3 regions of the Paenibacillus odorifer genome follow, and region 3 is predicted to be linked to each of the others. Evidence: riboswitches for the same ligand, from Rfam matches in the RefSeq annotation. Region 3 holds a riboswitch; each other region holds the start of a gene.
What was found. A riboswitch is a leader RNA that binds a small molecule or an ion and turns the genes downstream of it on or off. The one in region 3 is predicted to bind cobalamin.

Region 1 (7,974 bases), 330 kb from region 3:
AAAACTATGTCCACTATATAAAAAAGAATACATTAAAATGCGGGGGTAAAAGATGAGATCGAATAAAGGAACAACACAACGTTTTACCAGGGCTACAATTCTTTGTTGTATTTGTGCATGTACGGTATTGTTAAGTGGATGCACTAAAGCAGCGGATGAGACTCAAGTGGCTACTCCAACGGCTCAAGTAGAAACCACAGCACCTTCTGCAGAAGCTACTACACCTGCGCCTACGAATAACGCAACAGAACAACCCATGACATCTGCGTCACCCGGTTCAAATACTGGGGAACTTCCAGAGGGAGTGAGCATTCAGAGAGTTATCAAGGATGTTTCGTTAAAAGATAGCTATCATAAAAAGGTTGAACTGTTAAGCGACGGTGGCAAGCGGGTTACCATTACAGATCAGAATCAAAAGATTGTTTTGCAGCAGATTGAATATGACGGAAGGATCACTGCGGTTAAGGATAAACAGATTACCGTTCAAGTGGAGGGCGGTAAAGAGCAAACCTTAACGATTCCTGATCATATAGTCATTGAAGATGAAGACAAGCTCGGATTAAATAATGGCGTTGAAATCGAGTGGACGGTAAATGCAGACGGACAAATCGAAAGCGTGGAACTGGACGATTAAAAATTTACCGAGGTGACTGGATGAAATTTCTAATCGTACTTGGTAGTATTATTGTTCCCATTGTCATGCTGATGTTACAAGGTAAATCGATAAAGTGGCGTATGGTATTCAATGTTGCTTCGGTCTTAAGTGCGATTATCTTTGGAAATATTTCCGCTTTGGCGATTTACGAAATATTAAGGGATCATGCTGTATTTATGACCTCGATCCATGCGATATTTTTAAATCCAATGTTTCTTATTACCGGAGCCTATCTTGGCGTTTATTTAATTTATCGGTTGATGATAATTTCGTATGACGAGGTTAATATGTGATGGGTACAATACAAATAGGGGTGTTCCCGCGTAGGGACACCCCTATTTGTGTTGTTAACAGGACGGATGCTTAAGAGGACTTTCCTACAACGTTTGCTCCGCTCTTCGTGATCTTGTAGGTGATGATATCCCCATTCCAGAAGTGGAATTTTAGGATAACCTCGCCGTCTTTAACATCTTTAAAGAACGCGGGAAGCAGCTTGATTTCTTTAGTGTTATAAGAAGGTGAGAAGGTATTGCCGAATTCCTTAAATGGAGTCCAGTCCTGCGGACCTGCATTGCCACCAGCGGTATATACAGCTTCCATTGTGGCAAGCTGGTTACCATTAAAGGTGGTCGGAATGGCAAAGGATTCAGTCGTGCCTTTTGCATCGCTTAATTTAGCTGTGTCATACACAATCACCTTAAGTCTCCACGCAACACCCTTGTTGAATTTCAGAGTCAGCACGGCATTTTCACCGTATTTTTGGGAAGCTGTGAGCTTTTTGAGTTGGCTGGCTTTGAGGATGAGCTCCTCACCATTTAATGTGTAATCTTTACCTTTGGTCAGATATTTTCCGTTGGCACTAATGGTGGTTAGCTTATTGCCGTTCAGGTTTAGCTTAACCTTGGTATCTTTGATTTGTGCACCTTTTTTTAGGTAGACCAAATCGCTTTCGGTGCTGGAGGAACGCTCCTTCAGACCAGACATTAATACATTGTGGAGTTCAGGATCAGACCACTTATAAGTTTTACGATTGAAATGCTGCCCGTTATCCCAGAGCATGGAAGTCATTTTCTTTTCTTTCAAATAATAAGTCAGATACTCGAAGAATTTAAGCTTCTCGCCCTGTTCAATCACACCCGTGTCTTTATCGAAACCTAATAAACCAAATTCGCCGACGATGACAGGGATGCCTTTAGCTACAAATGTATTGTAAACGTTATCAAAAGTTTGAGTGATATCGTTTTTTGTATCTTTTTCAAATGTGGTGTAGCCGGCAATGTTCACACTAAAAGGCCAGAAGCCATAGAAGTGAACGGTCGCAATAATATTCGGATCGTTTAGAGCCGTAATCGTCTTATAGAGATGATCCATTCTTGTTTGTGTAGGTGAAGACTCTAATGAAGGCAATACAAGTGGGCGGAGGTCGTTTTTCCCACCGGATTTCCGCACGATCTGATAGAAGGAGTTATTGAGTTCAGTAAGCATTTGCTCCATTTTTGCTTCGTCTGTGCTTCCACCATCGGTGAACCGAGGCTCATTTATGCTCTCGAACATCAGCTTATCGGATTTGTCCTTAAAGCGATCGGCAATTTGAGTCCAGGCTGCATTATAACGCGCCAGCGTTTCATCGTGTTTTTCTTCCATATGGCTTACCCATAGCCAGGAATCATGATGGACATTAATCATGACATAAAGCTTGGCGTCCAGTGCCCAGCCGACAACTTCTTCCACACGGTCGAGGTAGGCTTTTTCTAGGGTATAGTCTGGTGCCGCACCCATGTGAGTATCCCAGGTCACAGGAATCCGAATACTTTTATAGCCTTGAGCGGCGATCTTTTTAATAAGTTCTTGGGTCACACGAGGATTGCCCCAGGAGGTTTCGTCCTCACCTGTAGCATCTAAAGTATTACCGAGGTTCCATCCGGGCTGCATTTCGTCTACATAGGATTGGATCTTACTCTTTGGCGCTGCCTTAGCTTGTTGCTCATCCTTAGTTGCAGCTGCAGCCATGGATGAGAACAGAGAGAGCAGAAGAGCGGTGACAAGTGTCAATGATAAGAAGGATTTCTGGATTCGCGTAGTCATTGAATTCTCCTTTGTGAGATAAATTTAGGATGCTTGGACCTGGCTTTGACGCTGTACTTGGTGGTTAGATGAACACGAACACCTCCAATGTTATTTTTGTAAACGCTTTCTGAATATACCCTAACATAGAATTCACTCAGCGAGTACCTTACTAATTTGTGGCAAATTCATATAAGAATTAGTGATTTAAATTAATTTTCCCCACAGTTGGATAAAGAAATTATTTAAATATCCCTACTCGTAGAAATTGGTTATTCAATAGGATTATCTCTAGCTGCCCGTTATACAAAAAAGAAATATAACATGACAAAAGCATATATATTAGATATGATGAAGCATGAAAATTTAAAATTAGAAATAGGTGCCAACTATGAATGTTGCGGAAGTACAATCATAGATTGGTTAAATGGAAAGCGGGTGTGAATCCCGCGCGGTCCCGCCGCTGTAAAAGAGGAGTCCTTGCAAAATGCCACTGGGAAACTGGGAAGGCAGCAAGGGTGATGATACTTGAGCCAGAATATCTGCCTTTTTCTGTTACACCATCAAACTCTACGATCGATAGAGAGGTGCTTGAATAGTGTTTGCCAGCTAGTATTGTGGTTCACTATCTTAACCTCTTGACGTTTATGTTGAGTGGTTTTTTTTGTGGTTATAAGAAAGTTTATTCTGTTTTTTATCATAGGTATGAAGGGAAGGGTTATGGAAAAATGAAGAAAAATAAGTTTTTAGCGTGGTTACTCATTGTAGCTGTATTTATCACGACATTCTCTACAAGTGTTATCCCAGCTCAAGCAAATGGAGCAAGCTCTACCCTTAAAGGGTATGTATCTGTATCCGTAGAGAAATTCACCTTAGGCCAAGGGTATATTAAGGAACCTATTAAAGTTCCGATTTATGAAGGCGATAATGGCGCATCTTTAATAACACGTGCGCTAGGAGATGGGAATTATAGACATTTAGGAAATATAGATAGTGGTTTTTATTTATCAGAAGTTAAAGATAGTGGCAGAAGCGAAGTCAATATTCCACAATATATTTTAGATATGATTTCAGCCGATGGGAATACAGTCGGCACTAAAGCAGACCCAGAGTGGTTAAGTCAGTTTGACTACACCTCCATGTCGGGTTGGATGTATGCAGTAAATAATGTGTTTCCTCCGTTTGGGATGACCGATTATAAGCCTCAAGACGGTGACATCATTCGAACTCAGTTCACCACTTATGGCTATGGTTCTGATCTTGGTGGCTGGGGAGAAATCCCCGTTCAACTTGCCAATAAGGATGCTTTAACTGCGGAAATCGCCGAGATTAACAGTGACCCTAATAAAGAAACTATTTTGGACAGACCAGTAGTACAATCGGCAGTTTATCAAGCCTATTCCGTGCTCGAAAATATGGCAAGCTCTCAAATAAGTGTAGATCATGCACTTGTAGGGCTTAACCATGCATTAGACATAGAACCCCCTGTTATTACAGTAAGTGGCATACAAGATAAACAGGAAGTATCCAATAAAGAAATAAGCTTCAAAGTAGCTGTCACAGACAATGTATATAGTGACATCATTCCAGAAGTGAAGCTGAATGGTGTTACTTTATCACCTGCGAATGGGGAGTACAAAGCTTCTCTGAATTCAGGCAGTAATGCAATTACTGTAACGGCTCTTGACGGAGCTGGAAACAAAACAAATGTAACTTATCAAGTTACTTACAAACTGGAAACTACAGTTGCCGTCAAACAACAGTTAGATAAAAGCCTTGCCTATATTCTAAACACTGTAAAGAATCCGTCGTTTGGTACAGGTAGTGGAGAATGGTCGATCCTTTCTCTGGCACGGGCGAACTATACAGTACCTAACGGTTATTACGATCTTTATTACAACAATGTAGCGACGAAAATAGCATCGATCATTAAAGAGGATGGAAAACTCGACGCCAATAAAAGCACAGAGAATTCCAGAGCGATTCTAGGGCTTACCTCTATCGGAAAAGATATCACAAATGTTGCGGGATATGATCTGAGAAAAGCACTCGCTGATTATCAATATATCCAAAAGCAAGGCAATAATGGTCCGATTTTTGCTCTGATTGCGCTAGATAGCCATAACTATGAGATCCCTGTAGTTGATGGAGTTACAGAACAGACCACAAGAGAAAAACTAGTTCAGTATATTTTAGATAAAGAGGTTAAAAAAGGTACAGAAGAAGCTGGTGGCTGGGCATTAGGCGTAACCAAAGCAGATGTCGATATGACTGCGATGGCGATGCAAGCTCTTGCACCTTATTATGCAACCCGAGATGATGTAAAAGCCGCCGTGGATCGGGCCATCCAATGGCTGTCCGATAACCAAAACAATCAAGGCGGATTTACAAGCTGGGGAAGCACTAGCAGCGAAAGTATCTCACAGGTAATTGTAGCCTTAACTGGTGTGGGCGTAGATCCGCACACGGACGCTAGATTTGTTAAAAGTGGAAATTCGCTTATTGATGCACTGCTTAGCTTTGCTGCACCTGAGGGTGGATTTAAGCATATCCTCACAGGCAAAGTGGACAATATGGCAACGGACCAAGGTACGTATGCACTTGTGTCTTATGATCGTCTGATCAATCATAGCAACCGTCTCTTTGATATGAATGATGTGAAAGTGGAACAACCAGAAGAACCGGGGCCTGGGCAACCAGAGGGTCCGAAAGAATTTCCGTTACCTTCTGGGGAGAACCCGAAAGTTGAAATCCCAAATGACGCTAATGATTATATCGTTCCGATCAGCACTGGAGATAGCAACAAAGAAATCACAGTAGCTATTCCGGAGGGAAATCAATCGAAGGTTAGTGTCAATTTACCAAGTAACAGCGACCTTCCTCAGATAGAGGCCATAAAAGGTAACGTATCTGTAGTCATTCCTAAGGGTGCAAAAGTTACAAGTGGGGATGCCTCTGCAATTGAACTGATTTCAGCTTTAACCGGTGGAGAATCTGCACTAAAAGATAGCGTGAATCAGATTATTCCCGGGGACAAGAAGCTTGATAACATTCTTCAAACATTTTCCATGGGTGGTAGTGCAAGAGTAGAATTCAGTCAATTTATTACGTTAACCTTTAAGGACCTTAAAGGAAAAGATGCAGCTTATATTCAAAATGGCACTCCTCATGCCATTCAAAAATTTGCAAGTGATGACTTAGGTTTTGCAAGCGGTAAGTCTGAGTATGCCTATGATAGTGGAAATGATTTAATTGTAAAAACCAATCACTTCACTGACTACATTGCTTATGCTTCCAGTGCAGTACAAACACCTGGCGGCGACGGTGGTAACGGTAATGGCGGAGGTAATGGTAGTGGAAATGGTGAAGGAAATGGCGGCAACAATGGTGGCGGAACCACTCCATCGAAACCATATGTAATCCTGTCCGTGGATAAGCTTACGATTAATAAGGGATATGTTGTTCCATCTGTACAGGTAGAGCTACAATCTGGTGACACAGTGTGGTCTGTACTAAAAAGAGTGCTGGATAGCCGCGGTATCGACTATAGAGATTCCTGGAACAGTGACTTTGGAAGTGTATATGTTGAATCCATAGCTGGTGATGGGGAATTTGACCATGGCAGCGGCAGTGGATGGATGTATAATGTGAATGGGAAATATCCTAATTATGGTGCATCTTCATATGACCTAAGTGCCGGGGACAGAATTCAGTGGCGTTATACTACGAATTTGGGTGTGGATCTAAATGCACCGATACCAACGATGAGCCCAACCCCAACGCCTAAGCCTGGTGCTACTCCGGCTCCTGGTGGGGGAGCTACTCCGGAAGGCAGTGGTGATCCAAATGTGAGTCCATCTCCAACAGTGACTCCTAAGGATCCTACCCAGAATACGAATGATATTAAACAACTGTATACAGATGCTGATAAGATCTCTTCCTGGGCCTATTCAGCGATTGAAACAGCTACAGTAAAAGGATATATCCAAGGGAACAATGGTCAGGTGAATCCGAAGGCTTATATCACAAGAGCGGAGTTCACTAAGATTCTCGTTTCTGCATTAGAACTTGATATTAAGAGTGATAAAGGCATTACCTATAAGGATGTCGCTCTAGGCGATTGGTTCTATCCATATGTGAATGCTGCGCATAAGGCAGGTCTAATCACAGGCTTTAATAATGAATTTAAGCCGAATGACAAGATTACTCGTGAGCAGATGGCCGCAATTATCGTCAGAGCATTGGCCATCCCGGCGACGAAGCCTGGAACAGCGATTAAAGATATCAACACAGTATCGGCATGGGCCAAAGCAGATGTAGAGACCGTTGTTGCGACTGGTTTGATGTTAGGTGATGATAATCAATTTAAGCCTAAAGAGCTAGTAACCAGAGAAATGGCGGCTGTTGTAGCTACTAGAACCCATGATTATAAGAGTGGGAACAAAGTGGTTAGTCCAACTATTCAGAATACAGCAGTTAGTTCTTACATTCAGAACACAGCTGCCTTTTTGCAAAAAACAGTAACAAACCCGGTCATCTCCTCGGTTGGCGGGGACTGGACAGTCTTCGGGCTGGCACGTTCAGGTGTGAAGGTTCCAGATAGTTATTACACTAAGTACTATGCAAATGTAGAAGCGACTCTTAAAGAAAAATCAGGGAAGCTGCATAGCGTAAAATATACGGAATATGATAGAGTTATTTTGGCATTAACTTCAATCAACAAAAATATTGATAAAGTGGCGGGTTATAACCTACTGGAACCGCTCGCGGATTTTGATACTGTAATTAAGCAAGGTATTAATGGACCTGTGTTTGCTCTCATTGCACTGGACAGTAATCATTACGACATTCCAGTGGTTAAGGATGTAAAGACGCAGACGACTAGAGAGATGCTCATTGATTATATTTTGGGCAGAGAGATCAGCGGCGGTGGATGGGCACTAGGCAGTAATGCTACAGCGGCTGATCCAGATATCACGGGGATGGTCATTCAAGGCTTAACGCCTTATTACAAAACCAACGCCAAAGTAATAGCTGCTGTGGACCGGGGGATTGCTTGGTTATCCAAAACACAGACAGCAGACGGTGGTTTTGCAAGCTGGGAATCTACAAATTCCGAAAGCATCGCTCAGGTGATTGTAGCTTTAACTGGCCTTGGTATTGACCCGCATAAGGATTCCAGATTTATTAAAAATGGACATTCCGCAGTAGACGCATTGCTTAGTTTTGCTGCACCTGAAGGTGGCTTTTATCAC
Region 2 (7,974 bases), 500 kb from region 3:
CTTCATGGTCAGCATATCAAGAACTCTGCGGGTATTCTGTTTATGGTCGATCCGCTGCAAATCCGTTCTATCCGTGAAAAAATTCATATTAACATCGGTGACCGCCCCGGAGAATGGGTCTCACAATATGACGAGCCGCGCGATGTGGTGCTGACGATGTTTGGTGATTTTATTGCCTATCAGGAAAAGAGTAAGACAGACATTCCAACAGCGGTTGTACTTGCAAAAAGTGATATGCTGCATTCGCTGAAGGATGAGGATGGCGATTATATCAAGTCCAACAGCAATGTGTTCAATAACTATGTTCATCGCAAAACATTAAACATGGACGAGTTCCATAACATCGACGGGGAAATTCGCAGATTTATTGGTAAGGTGGACAGACCCTTTAAAGATACGATGGATGTTTATTTCGCGAATACGGGTTATTTTGCAGTATCTGCGTTGGGCAGCAATCCTGTGAATCAAAAGATTGAGGGTGTAGTAAGCCCGATTCGTGTAGACGAGCCTTTTATTTGGCTGCTGCATAAGCTGAAGTATATTGAGGGGAGCGACGGCCCGTGAATGGTTTCTCAGGGTCAACAATCGCCCAACAGATGTATACCCGCGAACGTCGCGGAGTGTTTCGTTCCACAGAAGGCTTCGATACGGTAGCGAAATCAGATAGTCTAGACAATAATTTTGTGAAAAAAATCCTTCATCCCTTCTGCCTCTACGATGCTCCTGCGGAGTTGACCGCGCGTGGGGAGAAGGATGAGGCTGCATATCCTGGTGCGCTGCACCTATTTCATGCCGAGAACGGGGATACAGTTATTGGGCTTAGTCGTTATCAAGCGGCCGATTTCACAGGCCAACGAAGCGCCTTTTTTGCACATAACTATGTAGTTCCTGCTTCACGTTCCGAAGAAATTGTCCAGAGCTATGGGGACTGGCTGCATGCTGATTTTGCAGAGAGTTATACTGGAGAGCTTGGTGGAACTTTGCCGGAGCTGCCCTCTATTCCAGTTGTTCGCACAGACCGCAGCCCTGACCCAATCGCAGGCTTACGCTTGTTAGGGATTGATGAAGGGATATTCAAGGCGTTATTGCAAGCTGTGATGCTCTCTGTAGCAGGTAAGAAAAAAATCTACGTGGCTCTAAACGTACCTATCACGGAGTTGTCCGCGCGGGCGGTGGAGCTTACAGAAATTCTGTATAGCGTGCTGCCGTATGAATTCCGCCGTAGATTAGGCGTGATTACGTATGCGAATGAACCGAAAAGCCGTAAATATATACATCTTAGCTTTGTGGAAAAAGGTTCGCTGCGTCCCGGTGATCGCAGTATTGAGAAGGATTATACCTTCGATTTGGCTTCCAGACGGATGGGAAATGTCGATTTTGGTGAGTCCCGCCAGCCTTATGCTGATTTGGTGTGGAAGCTGTTACTGCTGAATCCAGGAGATATTAACGACTTTGTAAGCTTCGCCGATCAGATTCTGCGTGGAGAGAGTCCTGAGCATAAGCTATCCCTTGCTTTCTATAATGAGCTGGCTATATTTTATGAGATTGAGCAAGGGAACGAGCATTTATATACGGAGAATAAGAGTGCGGTGCTAAGTGGTTTGCTCTCTTACCTTAAACCAGACGGTGCAATTCATTCTAGAATCCGCTTGAACGATATTTTCTTAGAACGGTTCGACCGGGAATTTGATCTGATTCGGCAAAGGAATGTGCCAGATCCGGCGATTATGGAATGTTTTAAGGAGTATTTTGTACTTAAGGATCACAATTACAGGGTCAGAATCGTGGATTATTTCATCAATGGGATGCTTCATAGTGTGGAAGCGGGCCGCAAGGATATCTTGAGTGCCGCTTACGGGATCATTGAGAGTAATGATGAGTTAAGTGGAGCCTACTTCCAGCGCGTGATGTCTGAAACATATTTCCGTAAGCAGCTACTTGAGCCTTATATGGAATCAAGACTAGCTGCGGCGTCCAGATCTGCGGATATACTGAGCTTTGTACTCCATTGGGGGCGGTTCCTGCCAGTGGCGTTAGAGCAGTCTTTTGCTCAAAATGCTGTGAAGGATTATTTGCTTGAAAAGCTCCAGCTGGAACATGATCCGGTGGCTTCTGTAGCGGAAATTCATGAAATTGTAGATAAGGCAGAAAAAGATCGCCGCAAAGGAACAGGAGTTGCTCCTAAGGCACTCTCCCTAATGCAGGATCTTGCTGCTTCAGCAGATAGATTCTTACTGAACCGCTTATCGCTTTCCGATATGACGCAGGAGGAGCTTCTGGAGGTAGTTTTTTTACGGTATGGTAATGTTGTCGATTGGCAGCCGCCACTGGATAGGATTAGCAAGCAGAAAGAGAATGCGCTGCGTGCAGCTTACCGCTGGTTTGGTGAAGAGAAGCCGAATGAAGAGATTTTTACAGGATTGTCTCCGCAGGAACTAGACGATGTGCAGCTACTGGGTCGTCGTTTGCTAAAAGAGGCGCGTGTTCTGGAACCCTTTGAACGGCTTCCGCTAGCCTTTTACTATACAACTCAGCGTGAAGGGGGTCCGCTGGATTACGATGCGCTTCTGGAGCTGTTAAAGCGTAAATCCGGTTCCGACAAAGAAATCATCTATCGGTTTTTTGCTTGGTCGCAAGGCAATCCTTTATTTACGGTTTCGAATAAAAAGCTGCAACCGGGTTACCGTAAGGCGATTCTGAAGTATTTCCTGAGCAGTGATCGTGAAGCGTTCAAGAATCGGGAATTCCGAAAGAACTATGTCGCGGCAGCTCGGCCTGCTCTGCAAAATGTGTACAATGAAGCCCGCTCCCAACTGGCTTCCCCGCTGGCGCGCTGGATCAGCCGCAGCCGATTTCGACTCTTAATCTCCGGCTCCATTACGGGTATTCTGGTGATTATTGCAATTATCGTATTCAGTATGTTACGCCCGGATGATACGAAGACGGCTCTGCCGGGGACAAGCCCTGAGCCGACCCCTGTTCAGAGTGCAGGTAATGAGCTGCCTCCGGCTTCAGTATACTTGAAGGATCAGAGCGACGAAGGAGATAAGGGGAGCAGCATATTGGTGTTCACCTTCGCAAGTGCAGATGACTGTGTGCAGTTTCAACCGACTGAGATTAGTTTAATGTCTTCGTCTACAGAGATAGATAAAAGCTTTAAGGTCGCTGCTACGAATGGCACTTGTCCAGTGCCGTCAACGGATGGGACGGATGAGGGAAACGCCGCAGCCGATTCAGATGCCGCTGGCACTACTGGAGGAACAGCAGAAGGTGCAGATGCTCCTAACGCAGTAGCTGATGCTTCTCCGTCTCCTACGCCTTCCTCTGATACTGAGGACAGCACTGGGTTGCCTTCCGCAACAGCTGTGACTGAAGGTGAACAACCATCCTATCAGGTTGAGGTTACATTGGAGCCTGGAGCGACAATTCTAGAGAAAAGTATGATCAAGGCCGGAAGATTTACATTGATCGTAGATCCCGACCCTAATTTTCCACCAGCTTCTGATTCAAGTGCTGAACCCTCCCCAACTGCAAGTCCGGAAGGAACAGCCGAATAACAAGCTTTCTGAACAGCAATACCTACCGGCAGGTGGTGTATTGCTGTTCATTTTTTTGCTGCCCATACTAAGCTTTTCTATAGACATGCTATGTATTAATAGATATGATTATGGATGTCAAAATAAGATACTACATACTGGAAAAGGTGCAGACTCTATCAATCTAGTCGTCTGCTTAAAAGGGAAGTCCGGTGCATGAGTCCGGCGTGGTCCCGCCACTGTATGTGCGGAGCGTTTCTTCTATAAGCCACTGCCCTGAAGGTAGGGTGGGAAGGTGAAGAACAGCGATGAAGCATTAGCCAGGAGACCTGCCTTTTTTGTGAGCGTTTCTATTCTTCGTGGGGTAAGAATGTGGAACATATACAGATGGACTATCGGCAGGAAGCAAGCGCCGGAGCCTCGATTTGTAATCTTCCCTGACCGCCCTCCAAAGGGGCGGTCTTTATGTTATGCGTCTTATTCCCAGCAGTACCCATTCTTATACAGAAAGAGGTTAAACAATGAAGAAAATCATGTCTTCCAAGTTTGTAGCACTTGGGCTGGCCTTATTCATGGTCATTTCAATTCTAGGAACATCTCTTGCTCCGGCAGGACAAATATTTGCAGAAGCGAGCGCTGGCTCCGGTCTGGAAGCAACTGCTGCGGAGCGGATTAATGTTGCGGATGCGACTTATGCGGCTGCAGAATATCTCTTGAAAGGTGGCGTGCAATCGGATTGGCAAGCTATTGGATTAGCGCAAGCAGGATATAAGCTGCCAGCCAGTTACCATTCAGAGCTTGAGAAAAAAGTAAAGGATGCAGCTGGCAATTTCGCCAATGTAACCGATTATGCTCGAATCGTGCTCGCAGTGAGAGCGATTGGTGCAGATCCTACTAGCTTTGCTGGTAACGGAACGACTCCTGGCTATAATCTGATTGAGAAAATTTATAATAACAGCAAGCTCAGTGAACAGACGCTAAATAATCCGGTATATGCCTTACTTGCGCTGGATTCTGGTAAATATAATATCCCAAGTGACGCGAAATGGACGGCGGATAAGCTCCTTACGGAGATTCTCTCCAAACAGAATCCGGATGGGGGCTTTGCATTAACCTCGGGCGCAAGTGAGTCTGATATGACAGCGATAACCTTGACGGCTCTGGCGGCACATAAAAATAATCCTGAAGCCTACTTAGCAGGGCTACAAGCCGTAGCTTGGTTATCTGCAGCTCAAGATAGCCATGGGGGTTACGGTGACAGTGCTGAAAGTAGCGCACAAGCAATCCTTGGACTCACATCCTTCGGAGTTGATCCTAGTGGATTAGAATACACCAAAAACAAAGTGGATCTAATGGAGAACCTGCTTAGCTATCGTCTAGCTGATGGTAGCTTCACCCATAGCCGTGGTGGAAGCAGTAATGTTCTGGCGACAGAGCAAGGACTTCAGGCGCTGGTTGCGTATAATTTGCTGTATAAAGGAAGCAACAGTAAGCTATACGATTTTTCCAAATCCTCCGTTCAGAGCTCACTCATCTACGCTCCTGTAACGATTGAGGGACCACGGGCCACGTTGGCACAAGGGTACGCCTATGCTGGCAACGCACTTGGAGCGTTAGAGAAGCTGGCGCTTCAAACGAACTTGCCGATCACGAATCCTTCGGGCAGTTATGTGACTGGCATCGGAAGTATTGCTGCTGGAAGCTTTGGTGGTTATGACGGATGGATGTATGTTGTATCACGTGACGGAAAATGGATTAATCCCGATGTAGGCATGAGTGATTTTGTACTTAAAGATTCAGATCAGGTACTGGTTTATTATGCCGGAGATGACACTAAACTTGTGGATTCCGTTACCCTTTCCAAAGCAAATCTTAAAGAGGGCGATTCTTTTAACGTCATTGTAACTAGTAAGACGTGGAAATGGGACGCTGCTACGAACACTTCCTCTCCTGTAACTGCAAAAGCTGCGGGTGTTCAGGTCCAAATTGGAGCTCAGACGGTAACGACGAATGCTAAAGGTGAGGCCGTATTCTCAGGAAATGTGCCCGCAGGTGACTATACACTGACTGTAACTGGCTACCGCGAAGGTAAAGCGCCAACGGTTGCTAAATATACAAAAGCTATAAAGGTAATTTCTAAGAATGTAACAGCTTCACTTACCGTTGAAGGCCCGGAAGGATTGATTAGTGAAGGGACTTTAAAAGCCTCCAATGCTCTTGAAGCGTTGCAGCAACTAGGGTCTACCGATGATTTTAAAGTAGATATCACCAAATCGTCTTATGGCAACTTTGTATCAGGTATCCATGGAGTTTCGCAAGGTACTTACGACGGATGGTGGAGCTTCGTAGTATCACGCGGCGGGGAGTGGATATATCCAAGTGTGGGTATGGATGCGTTCGAACTACAGGAATCCGATCGTGTGCTTGTCTATTATGCAGGTGAAAATACACAGGTTATAGATTCTGTGGCGCTTTCCCCAACGCAGCCAAAAGCTAATGAAGCTTTTACCGTAAAGGTTTCTCAGAAAAAGTGGGTGTGGAATCAGGACAGTTTCACTTCTGATCCGGTTACCTCACCAGCAGCAGGTGTGCAGGTTTCGATTGGTGATAAGAAGGTAATCACGAATGAACAAGGTGTAGCTGTTGTTGATGGGGGTCTCCCGGCAAATAGCTATACAATGACTGTTACCGGCTATGCTAAAGACAGCGTACCGAGCGTAGCGCGTTATACTCAGTCTCTGACTGTTGGATCGTCTGTTATTGCTCCAGCTAAAGCTACCGCTACCCTTTCAGTGATTGGAGATAGCCGGAAGGGAACCATCCTAGCCAGTACAACAGTAGCTCTAAAAGAGGGCGAAACGGCTTATAGCTTACTAGTCAGTCAATTAGGCACTAAGGTAGTATCATCCGGCAACGCTGGAAGCATCTACGTGAAGTCTATTGACGGGTTGGCTGAATTTGATGAAGGCCCAAGCAGCGGATGGAAGTATAAAACGAACCGGGATGCTGATCCAAGCATAAGTGCAGACAGCTATATTTTGCAGAACGGTGATACTTTATATTGGTACTATACCTCTGGAGAATAAGGAAGAGGATTGATTAGGCGGGTACATGGATTCGGAGTAACTAACGGATCGGGTGCCCGCCCTTTTTATATTTGGAGGAAAGTCGTTTTATGACAATATATACTTTTATTCGACACAATATTCAAAAAATCATCAAACTCTTAGCCCTTCCGACCGATAAAAATAGATAGATCATAAGATAATGCGAAGGCGGAGTGTAGATGAAAAATTTGAAAGTGAAATACAAAATAGGGCTGCTTTTGGTATTCGCTGTAATCATGGTGAATGTTGTAGGGGGCATAGGCATCATCACGATGACCCGAATGGCCGAAAAGACAAATGAGACATATAATGAAAATTTATTGCCTGTTTCTTACGTGGGGCAGATGCGTACGAATAATCGGGCTATTGAATCCTATCTTTTGGAGCGTTTGATTAGCGTTGATGCCAGCAAAAACAAAGAACTTTCTGAGAGTATCCAAGTGAAGGTTCAGGATAACAATGAACTTATGAACAAGGTGAAAGCGATTCAGTATAATGATCCTGCTATTGTAAGTAAAATCAAAGAGTATGAGTCCTTTTTGCCAGATTATCGCGCACAGCGGGACAACATTATAAAGATTGCTGATAGTAATCATAATCAAGAGGCCTATCGAGTATTTTCAGGCGAGTTTAACGATTCCCGTGAAAAAATGATCAACCTACTTAAAGGAATTAGTGATTCGTTGCTTAAAGATGCTGATGAACACAATTCAGATTCCATGGCAACCGCTAAAAGCATGCGGGTAAACAATACCATAATGATTACGTTCGCCTGTGTGATTTGTATCGTGATTAGTATTGCAATCATTCGACTGATAACAAAACCCCTTAAAGAACTGCAAGGAATAATGAAGCGGGCAGAAAATGGAGATTTGACCGTAATAGCAACGTACACTGCCAAGGATGAGATCGGCCAAATTAACAGTTCATTTAACAATATGCTGCAGGGCTTGCGGAAGATGATGCAAGGGATTGCAGAGAGTGCGGAGCTGCTGTCAGCTTCATCGGAAGAGATGAGTGCAAGCGCTGAGCAGACCTCATTGGCTTCACAAATGATCGCTGTATCTTCTGGAGAGATTGCCGCGGGTTTTGATGAACAGACAGAGAGCATTAACAATACAACACGTTCCATAAAAGCAATGACCAATGATATTGCAGCCGTAGAGGGCAGCAGCTATGAAATGTCGGATCTAATGGGCGTAGTTTCCGGTTCATCGGATCGTGGAGTAGAGGCTGTAGACCAAATCATTGTGCAGATGAAGGAAATTGACCTCAGTGTAACTCAGAGTCAGGAGATTGTTTCTAATCTGGGGACATTGTCACAAGAGATT
Region 3 (7,974 bases):
AAATAAGTATGAAGCCCGTCTAAAGATTTGCTGAAATATTATTATTTTTATCGAAACCGATCAAATATAGTAACGTATCAATCTTAATTTTCAAATTACTACATATACAAAATGGAGGTGTGTATAAAGATGAAAATATTGAGTCTATTGCTTGTAGCATTGTCTTCCATTGGAGTAGTTGCCACATTCGGATTTTCAACATTCAGCTTAATCACAGGAATTATAGGAGGGCTTATTGCAGCATTTGCAATTTCAGGCTACTTGCAGTCTGTCAGACGTGATTACCCCAATGAGAGCTATGAGAATAAACAAGTTAAGTATCAATCGAACTATAATACTTGGTAAGCAAAAGCCCCACCTTAAACTGGTGGGGTTTTTCATATTCCCAAACACTTGTAAAATCACTTTGTGATATTAATGGTAGAAGAAACAAACGAGGGATAATGGCTAGCTGTAGAAGTGCTTTCACCGAAAATTCATTCCTTAGTTCATAGACTACTTGAGCTTTGTCTTGTTTGGTGATTTCCCCTTGTTTTGAACCTCTAGTTTAATCTGTACAGGATATGATGTATAGCCCTTTTTAAAAGCTTCTTTCCCATGATGTTCATATTGATTAATCCAATTACTGTATGACAATTAAATAGAAGAGAGCTGCTAAAACAAACCGGTATAGAGCAAACCACTCCAATCGAAGTCGCTTAATCAGTTTGATGAACGTCACTACTGCAATCATTGCCACAAGAAAGGATGTCGCAAAGCCAATTAACATTAGAAGTAAATCGTCAGAACTCAGCAAATCACGACTATCGTACAAATCCAACAAGCTTGCACCAAACATAACTGGCACGGAAATAAGGAATGTAAAATCTGCGGCGGCTTTTTGGCTAGTGCCAAGCAACAGGCCACCTGAAATTGTCGAACCTGATCTCGAAAATCCCGGCCATAACGCCAAGCATTGGAACAGACCAATTCCGAAAGCCTGTTTATAATTAATCCCATCGATAGTATCAGCGGTTTCAGTCCGCCTATTCCGCGCTGCAATGATCATCAACACCCCACCAACAACTAGACCGATCAAAACAGGGGTTGGGCCAAATAATTGGCTTTTTATTGTGTCCTTGAAGAGAAGATATAGGATTAATGCTGGTAACATAGCCAAAATCATATGAATGACATTTAATCCTTTGCTTTTGGAAAAATCCATTCTAATCATATTAACCCCAATTTCCAAATACCTTTTCCAATAAAGAATTAGAACTGCCATCACTGCACCCAACTGAATAACAATTTTAAAAGTTATTGCAGCATCTCCCTCAAAGCTAAGCAAATCGCCTGCTAAAATAAGGTGTCCAGTAGATGATACTGGTAAAAATTCAGTTAAGCCCTCTATTATGCCAAGTATTATTGCTTTAATTACGTCAGTCATCAGTGGATTGTCCCCTTTCGGAAATAAAATCATTTAATTTCCAGTATAAGGGAGAAACGTAAACTTCCCCATCGATTAACCTAACAATATTCAATTCAGAATGACATAATTGTCACATTGCTCATTATTTCAGTCTTAAGGGGGCTTTGGTTTGCAAAACACAAAATATTAAGTATAATGTTACTGTCGAAACGCTAAGGCGTCTGTACAGGATGGCTACCTGGCACTGATGATGGCAGGCCAAGCGCTTTATAAAGTTTTCTTTATGTGTATTTATACTTTAGGAGCGTGGTTATCTATGAAAATTAATATTACCGCACATTTTAACATTGATATTACTTTATCTCTTCATCTGTTAGCCGTAGCCAGTCTTGCTTATGAACTCAGTTCACTGACGAGCTCGTGAAATTCGAGCGAAAAGTATCTGTACTAAGACACCTTGTGGTGTCTTTTTTATTTTTATAGTAATTACCATCTAACCAATCTGCCCCCGCAAGAGAAAAGCAGCTTATGCTGCTCCTCCTCCACCATCCTTCATTCTGACTGCTGTCAGCTTGCGACACACCTTCCATCTGCTCGACAGTGACCACTAGTCATACCGTTTTCATTAGCGATTTCGCCATGTCTTATCTTTTAGAAGAATGGTAGAAGTCAGGGGGATTTAACGAAAAACGGCACGATCCCGAAATCCCGGGAAACCGCGCCGTTGTCGAATACTTGAGGATGCTGGTGAAGGGAATTGAACCCCCGGCCTACGCATTACGAGTGCGTTGCTCTACCCCTGAGCTACACCAGCTTAAAGCTGATTTTTCTGTCAAACAAAAAATATTATACAACTTTCAGCCAGAAACGCAAGCCTATTTCTCCCTGTTTTCCGCCCTCCTAAACTGCTAATCCACCTGTAGCTTACGCTCCACAGACTCTAACTTTCCACGGCTAGTGGAGGGTTTATCGCGGCGGTCGTCTATTTTAAGTGAGGTAGAGACACGTTCTGCACCTGCGGCAAAAGGAGACTCATGCAAAGCTTCTACCGCCGCAAAAATGCGTTGCAGAGGCCCTTCGATGATCGTCCCCATGGACGTAAGTTCATATGTAATCCCTTCTACTGTCTTCAGCACCCGCTGCATATCCGCAACATAGCTGCTAAGACTGGTACTGCCTGTTCCAATTGGAATAACTGTAACTTCAGCAATAGGCATGAGAATACCTCCTCGAAATTTTATAGAACCTATCTTCTTCCATTGTAACAATTCCACCGCTCTGTCACAAACTAAGCAAGATTATCCTCCCTTATCTCTTCTATTTCTTCTGATTACTCCAAAATATGACTTTGGGCTAAGAGTATTTTCTCATGCGCAAATTCTAGGGTCATCTGCACTATATTTATGGACTCTTTGTGGCATCTTTTCGGACAATTTATGAATCATTTCGCATCTCCCTGTGGATCAATTGTGGATTACTTATGGACAGCCTGTGGATCATTTGTGGAGTACTTTTAAAGAACCCGCTCCCCGCGCGGGTTTTCTAAAAAACTGTTTACAAACACAACATCTTGGGTTATTTTTATCTAACGACAACAAAATATAGTGGAGACAGGCGCTTTGATCCTTAACCGGATTTAGAGCTTAATAGGGAAGCGCGGTGAGAATCCGCTGCGGTCCCGCCACTGTAACCGGATGGCCTTCTTAAGCTTCTGGGAAGCTTGAGAATCCACATCTCCCGGCAGATGCCACTGAGGGTTAGGAACACCCTTGGGAAGGCGCCGAGAGATCCCACGGAAGCCAGGAGACCTACCTGTTTCGACGACACCAACTATTGATGCCTGCGAGGAACAGGGATGGTGTCCGCATGCGGTCATCTACGTAGAGACCTCTGCAAATATCCGTGTGGATATTTACATAACGCATCGGGCATTTTCTGCCATCCTCGGGTAGGGGATGCTTTTTTTATGTAATCAGAACAAATATACGACTGCTTATGGCAGTCCAACTTCCTATGGATATATGGATTTGATGATAGATGTTTTTCTTTTATACTGAGAGGAGAGCTGTACAATGACGTTGTTGGAGAGACAATTTAATGGAGTAGAAAATGCACGGGAAGTTCTTTTAGAAGAGCTCATTGATTTAGGCCGGGATATTATCGACAGTCGGGATATGGACCTATTGCGCGAGAATGCCAATTTGAATGGAGAGAGTTTCTCCGGTAAAATGAGCAAGTTCGGCAGTGAATATTCAAAATGGTACGCCCGCAATTTTACGATGCCGCCGCAGCTAGTGCAGGCTATTGATGACAATGTCGTCTATGTGCATGATCTGGATCAATACGCGATTGGAACGACGAACTGTATTTTTATCCCGTTTGATAAACTTCTCCGTGAAGGTTTCAATACCGGCAACGGCAGCGTTCGTCCTCCGAACTCAATAATGACTGCTATGTCTCTGGTAGCGATTATTTTCCAATCCCAGCAAAATGCTCAATATGGTGGTGTATCCGCCAATAAACTCGACTATGATCTGGCACCTTATGTAACCAAATCCTTCGCCAAGCTGTTCCGCAAGGGTCTGGATTATTTTGAAGAAGGACAAGCTGATGAATCTTTGGGCGAGATTACGATGAGCCGGACCGATCTGGCGGAGTTATATCCAAGAGCGTTCCGTTTTGCACTAAAGGAAACCGAAATCGAAACCCTGCAAGCGGCTGAAAGTATGGTACATAATCTGAATACCATGTCCAGCCGATCCGGTGGACAAATACCGTTTACCAGCATCAACTACGGTACTTGTACTTCACCAGAAGGTCAGCTTGTGATCAGTTCTCTGCTAACAGCAACTATGAACGGACTTGGCAGCGGAGAAACACCAGTGTTCCCGATTCAAATCTTCAAATGCAAGCAAGGAATCAATCAACAACAAGGCGATCCTAACTATGAACTGTTCCTAAAAGCGGCTGAATGTTCTGCGCGCAGACTATATCCAAACTTCGCTAATCTGGACGCTCCGCTCAACTTGCAGTATTATGATCCAAGTGATCCTGATACGGAGTTCGCTACAATGGGCTGCCGAACCCGAGTGCTCGGTGACCGTTTTGGTCGTAATCATTGCTCTGGAAAGGGCAACCTTTCCTTTAATACACTGAATCTGGTTCGGCTAGGTCTGGCACACGGCACAGTAACAGGCAGACGTACCATCGCAGACGAAGCTGGCTTCTATGAAGATCTAAATCATTATATGGATATTGCGCTGGAAGGACTTCTTCATCGGTTCCACATTCAAACCGCACAAAAAGCTAAAGCTTCCGATTTCATGATGCGAGAAGGCGTCTGGGAAGGCGGCGAGCATCTTGCACCTGATGACACTGTAGGCGATCTGCTAAAGCATGGCAGTCTGTCTCTTGGCTTCATCGGTATGGCGGAATGTATGAAAGCTATGTACGGCAAACACCATGGCGAGGATATGGAAGTTCATGCCAAGGCGCTGGCTATTGTGCGTCATATGCGGGACTATTGCGATCGGAAAAGTGAGGAACTGGATCTCAACATCACTCTGTTCGCAACTCCAGCAGAAGGTTTGTCCGGTAAATTCACAAAAGTTGATCGCAAGGTACTGGGTTCCATTCCGGGCGTAACCGACCGTGAATATTATACGAACTCTTTTCACATCCCTGTATACTTCGATCTGGGTGCTGCTCAGAAGATCAGCTTGGAAGCTCCTTTCCATGAATATTGCAATGCCGGGGCTATTTCTTATGTCGAATTAAACGGCAATGCCCGCAACAACCCATCGGCTTTTATCAAAATCATTAAATATGCGCTCGAACAACAGGTCAGCTATTTCAGCATTAACCATCCGATTGACCGCTGCTCCAGCTGTGGATACGAAGGCGTAATTGGGACAAACTGTCCTTCCTGCAACGCACATGAGAATGACGTGCACATCCGCCGTTTGCGCAGAGTTACAGGTTATTTAACCGGCGACTATCAGACCCGCTTTAATGCCGCCAAACAAGCTGAAGTACGGGATCGCGTTAAGCATCTATGAATATTTGCGGTTACTATCCGGAGTCGATTAACGAGGGAGAGGGCATGCGGGCCGTCCTCTTTCTCAGCGGCTGCCGCCATCGTTGCCCGGGATGTTTTAATCCCGAGACATGGAACTTTAAATATGGAGAAGTCTTCACCTTAGAACGACAACATGAAATTATTGCAGAAATCGCCGCTAACCCTTTGCTGGATGGTCTGACACTGGCAGGCGGCGATCCTTTTTTCTCAGCAGAAGAGTTGCTGGGGTTCATTCATGAGCTTCGCGCTGTACTGCCAGGCTTCTCAATCTGGATTTACAGTGGTTATACGTACGAAGAACTTACAGCCCTTCCCGGTACGCCGGAATGGGATCTACTTAAGCAGTGTCAGGTGTTAATAGATGGAAGATTTGTAGAAGAACTGAAAGATACTACGCTTCTCTACCGGGGAAGCTCCAACCAACGCATTATCGACATTCCGGCCAGCATGAACGGCTCGGAGGTCTTTCTGTGGCAGCCTGCTGCGCTATAATATATCAATTTTTGATATTGAAAATTAATTTGAAATAAGAAGGGATGAACTAACCATGCCGCAATTCGTAGTAAAACCGGATAATCGCCAACTGGCTTTTGATGAGAACCGTCTTTCCGTCTACGCTGACCGTATTCTGGAAGGTCTCGATCAACTAAATAAAGAAACTTTGCTGCGTGGAGTGAATTCCAAACTGCGTCGTGACTCGGTAAGCGGAGAAGAAATCAGCAACGCCTTCACCATGAGCGCTCTAGAGCTTGTAACAAAAGAAGAGCCTACCTGGAAGTTCGCAGCTGCCCGCGCCCTTCTGACAACCCTTTATAAAAAAGCTGCTGTTCATCGCCGCTACAAAGCTTATCCAGAAGAGCCTTACGGTGAATTGTATCCACTAATTACGGATCTCGTGAAAAAAGGAATCTATCGCGAAGAACTTCTAAGTCATTACACCAAAGAACAAATTATCGAACTAGGTGGGTGTATCGATTATACACGCGACCTTTTGTTTGACTATATCGGTCTGCTTACGCTATCCGACCGTTATTTGGCGCATGATTTTGACGGCCGTGTGATGGAGCTTCCACAAGAACGTTATATGATTATTGCCATGTACCTGATGCACCGTGAGCCAGCTGAGAAACGTCTTGAGCTTGTAAAAGAAGCTTATTGGGCTATGAGCAACATCTACATGACTGCTGCTACACCTACAATGTCTAATGCCGGCAAAAAGGTCGCTGGACAGCTATCCAGCTGCTTTATTGATACTGTAGACGATTCCCTAGAGGGTATCTTTGACTCCAATACAGACGTAGCACGTCTAAGCAAAATGGGTGGCGGCATCGGCGTTTACCTTGGAAAAGTACGGGCACGTGGTTCGGATATCCGTGGCCACAAGAACACAAGCTCCGGCGTAATCCCTTGGATTCGCCAGTTGAACAATACAGCAGTCAGCGTAGACCAGCTGGGCACACGTAAGGGTGCTGTAGCTGTTTATCTTGATGTATTCCATAAAGATATTCTCGCTTTCCTTGATCTTAAGCTGAACAACGGTGACGAGCGTATGCGTGCACATGACGTGTTCCACGGGGTCTCCCTGCCTGACCTGTTCATGGAAGCTGTAGAATCGCGCAGCCACTGGAACCTCTTCTGCCCTCATGAAGTGAAAAAGGTCATGGGCTGGACTGATAAAAATGGCCGTCCACTAGGATTGGAAGATTTCTACGATGAAGAGCTTGGCAAAGGTACTTTCCGTGAAAAATATGCTGAAGCTACAGCGAACCTGGAATTATCCCGGATCACTGTTCCTGCGATCGACATCATGAAACGGATTATGAAATCACAGCTAGAGACGGGTACACCGTACATGTTCTACCGTGATACCGTGAACCGGACCAACCCAAACCGTCATCAAGGTATGGTTTTCTCCTCCAACCTGTGCACAGAAATTATGCAGAATCAGTCTGCAACAGTAATTGAACAAGAAGAATTAGTAACTAAAGATGGCCAGACCCGGATCGTTATTTCCAAAATCCCTGGCGACTTCGTAGTCTGCAACCTGAATTCAATTCACTTGGCACGGGCGATTCCAGCTGGCGTATTAGAAAGACTTGTTCCGATCCAAGTCCGTATGCTTGATAACGTAATCGACATTAATAATATTGAAGTTCTGCAGGCACAATACACGAACAGCCAGTACCGCGCAGTAGGTCTTGGCACATTCGGCCTGCATCATCTATTGGCACTCAAGGGCATTCGTTGGGAATCCGATGAAGCCGTAGAATATAACAATCATTTATATGAACATATCAACTACCTGTTGGTTCGTTCGAGCATGGAGCTTGCCCGTGAAAAAGGCCGTTATCCGAAATTTGCTGGCTCCGATTGGGAGACTGGCGCATACTTCACTTCCCGCGGGTATGTTAGCGGTGAGCAAGAAGGTAAATATGTAACGACTGAGCAATGGCGCGAGCTGCAAGAAGAAGTAGCTAAGGACGGCGTG

Region 1: linked by a shared signal. The riboswitch ahead of PODO_RS03735 (S-layer homology domain-containing protein) and the one ahead of PODO_RS02330 (anaerobic ribonucleoside triphosphate reductase) in region 3 are both predicted to bind cobalamin.
Region 2: linked by a shared signal. The riboswitch ahead of PODO_RS29845 (DUF4430 domain-containing protein) and the one ahead of PODO_RS02330 (anaerobic ribonucleoside triphosphate reductase) in region 3 are both predicted to bind cobalamin.

What each region holds. Positions count from the first base shown of each region.
Region 1 is NZ_CP009428.1:865,419-873,392, forward strand. It holds gene PODO_RS03720 (hypothetical protein) at 53-634, shown strand; gene PODO_RS03725 (hypothetical protein) at 655-948, shown strand; gene PODO_RS03730 (cellulase family glycosylhydrolase) at 1,019-2,740, opposite strand; cobalamin riboswitch at 3,083-3,283, shown strand; gene PODO_RS03735 (S-layer homology domain-containing protein) at 3,448-7,974, shown strand, end outside.
Region 2 is NZ_CP009428.1:1,031,855-1,039,828, forward strand. It holds gene PODO_RS04375 (hypothetical protein) at 1-564, shown strand, start outside; gene PODO_RS04380 (GAP1-N2 domain-containing protein) at 561-3,557, shown strand; cobalamin riboswitch at 3,685-3,887, shown strand; gene PODO_RS29845 (DUF4430 domain-containing protein) at 4,058-6,622, shown strand; gene PODO_RS04390 (methyl-accepting chemotaxis protein) at 6,823-7,974, shown strand, end outside.
Region 3 is NZ_CP009428.1:536,457-544,430, reverse strand. It holds gene PODO_RS30855 (hypothetical protein) at 130-345, shown strand; gene PODO_RS02345 (undecaprenyl-diphosphate phosphatase) at 623-1,426, opposite strand; tRNA gene PODO_RS02340 (tRNA-Thr) at 2,151-2,222, opposite strand; gene PODO_RS02335 (MTH1187 family thiamine-binding protein) at 2,317-2,625, opposite strand; cobalamin riboswitch at 3,004-3,238, shown strand; gene PODO_RS02330 (anaerobic ribonucleoside triphosphate reductase) at 3,481-5,466, shown strand; gene nrdG (anaerobic ribonucleoside-triphosphate reductase activating protein) at 5,463-5,978, shown strand; gene PODO_RS02320 (ribonucleoside-diphosphate reductase subunit alpha) at 6,034-7,974, shown strand, end outside.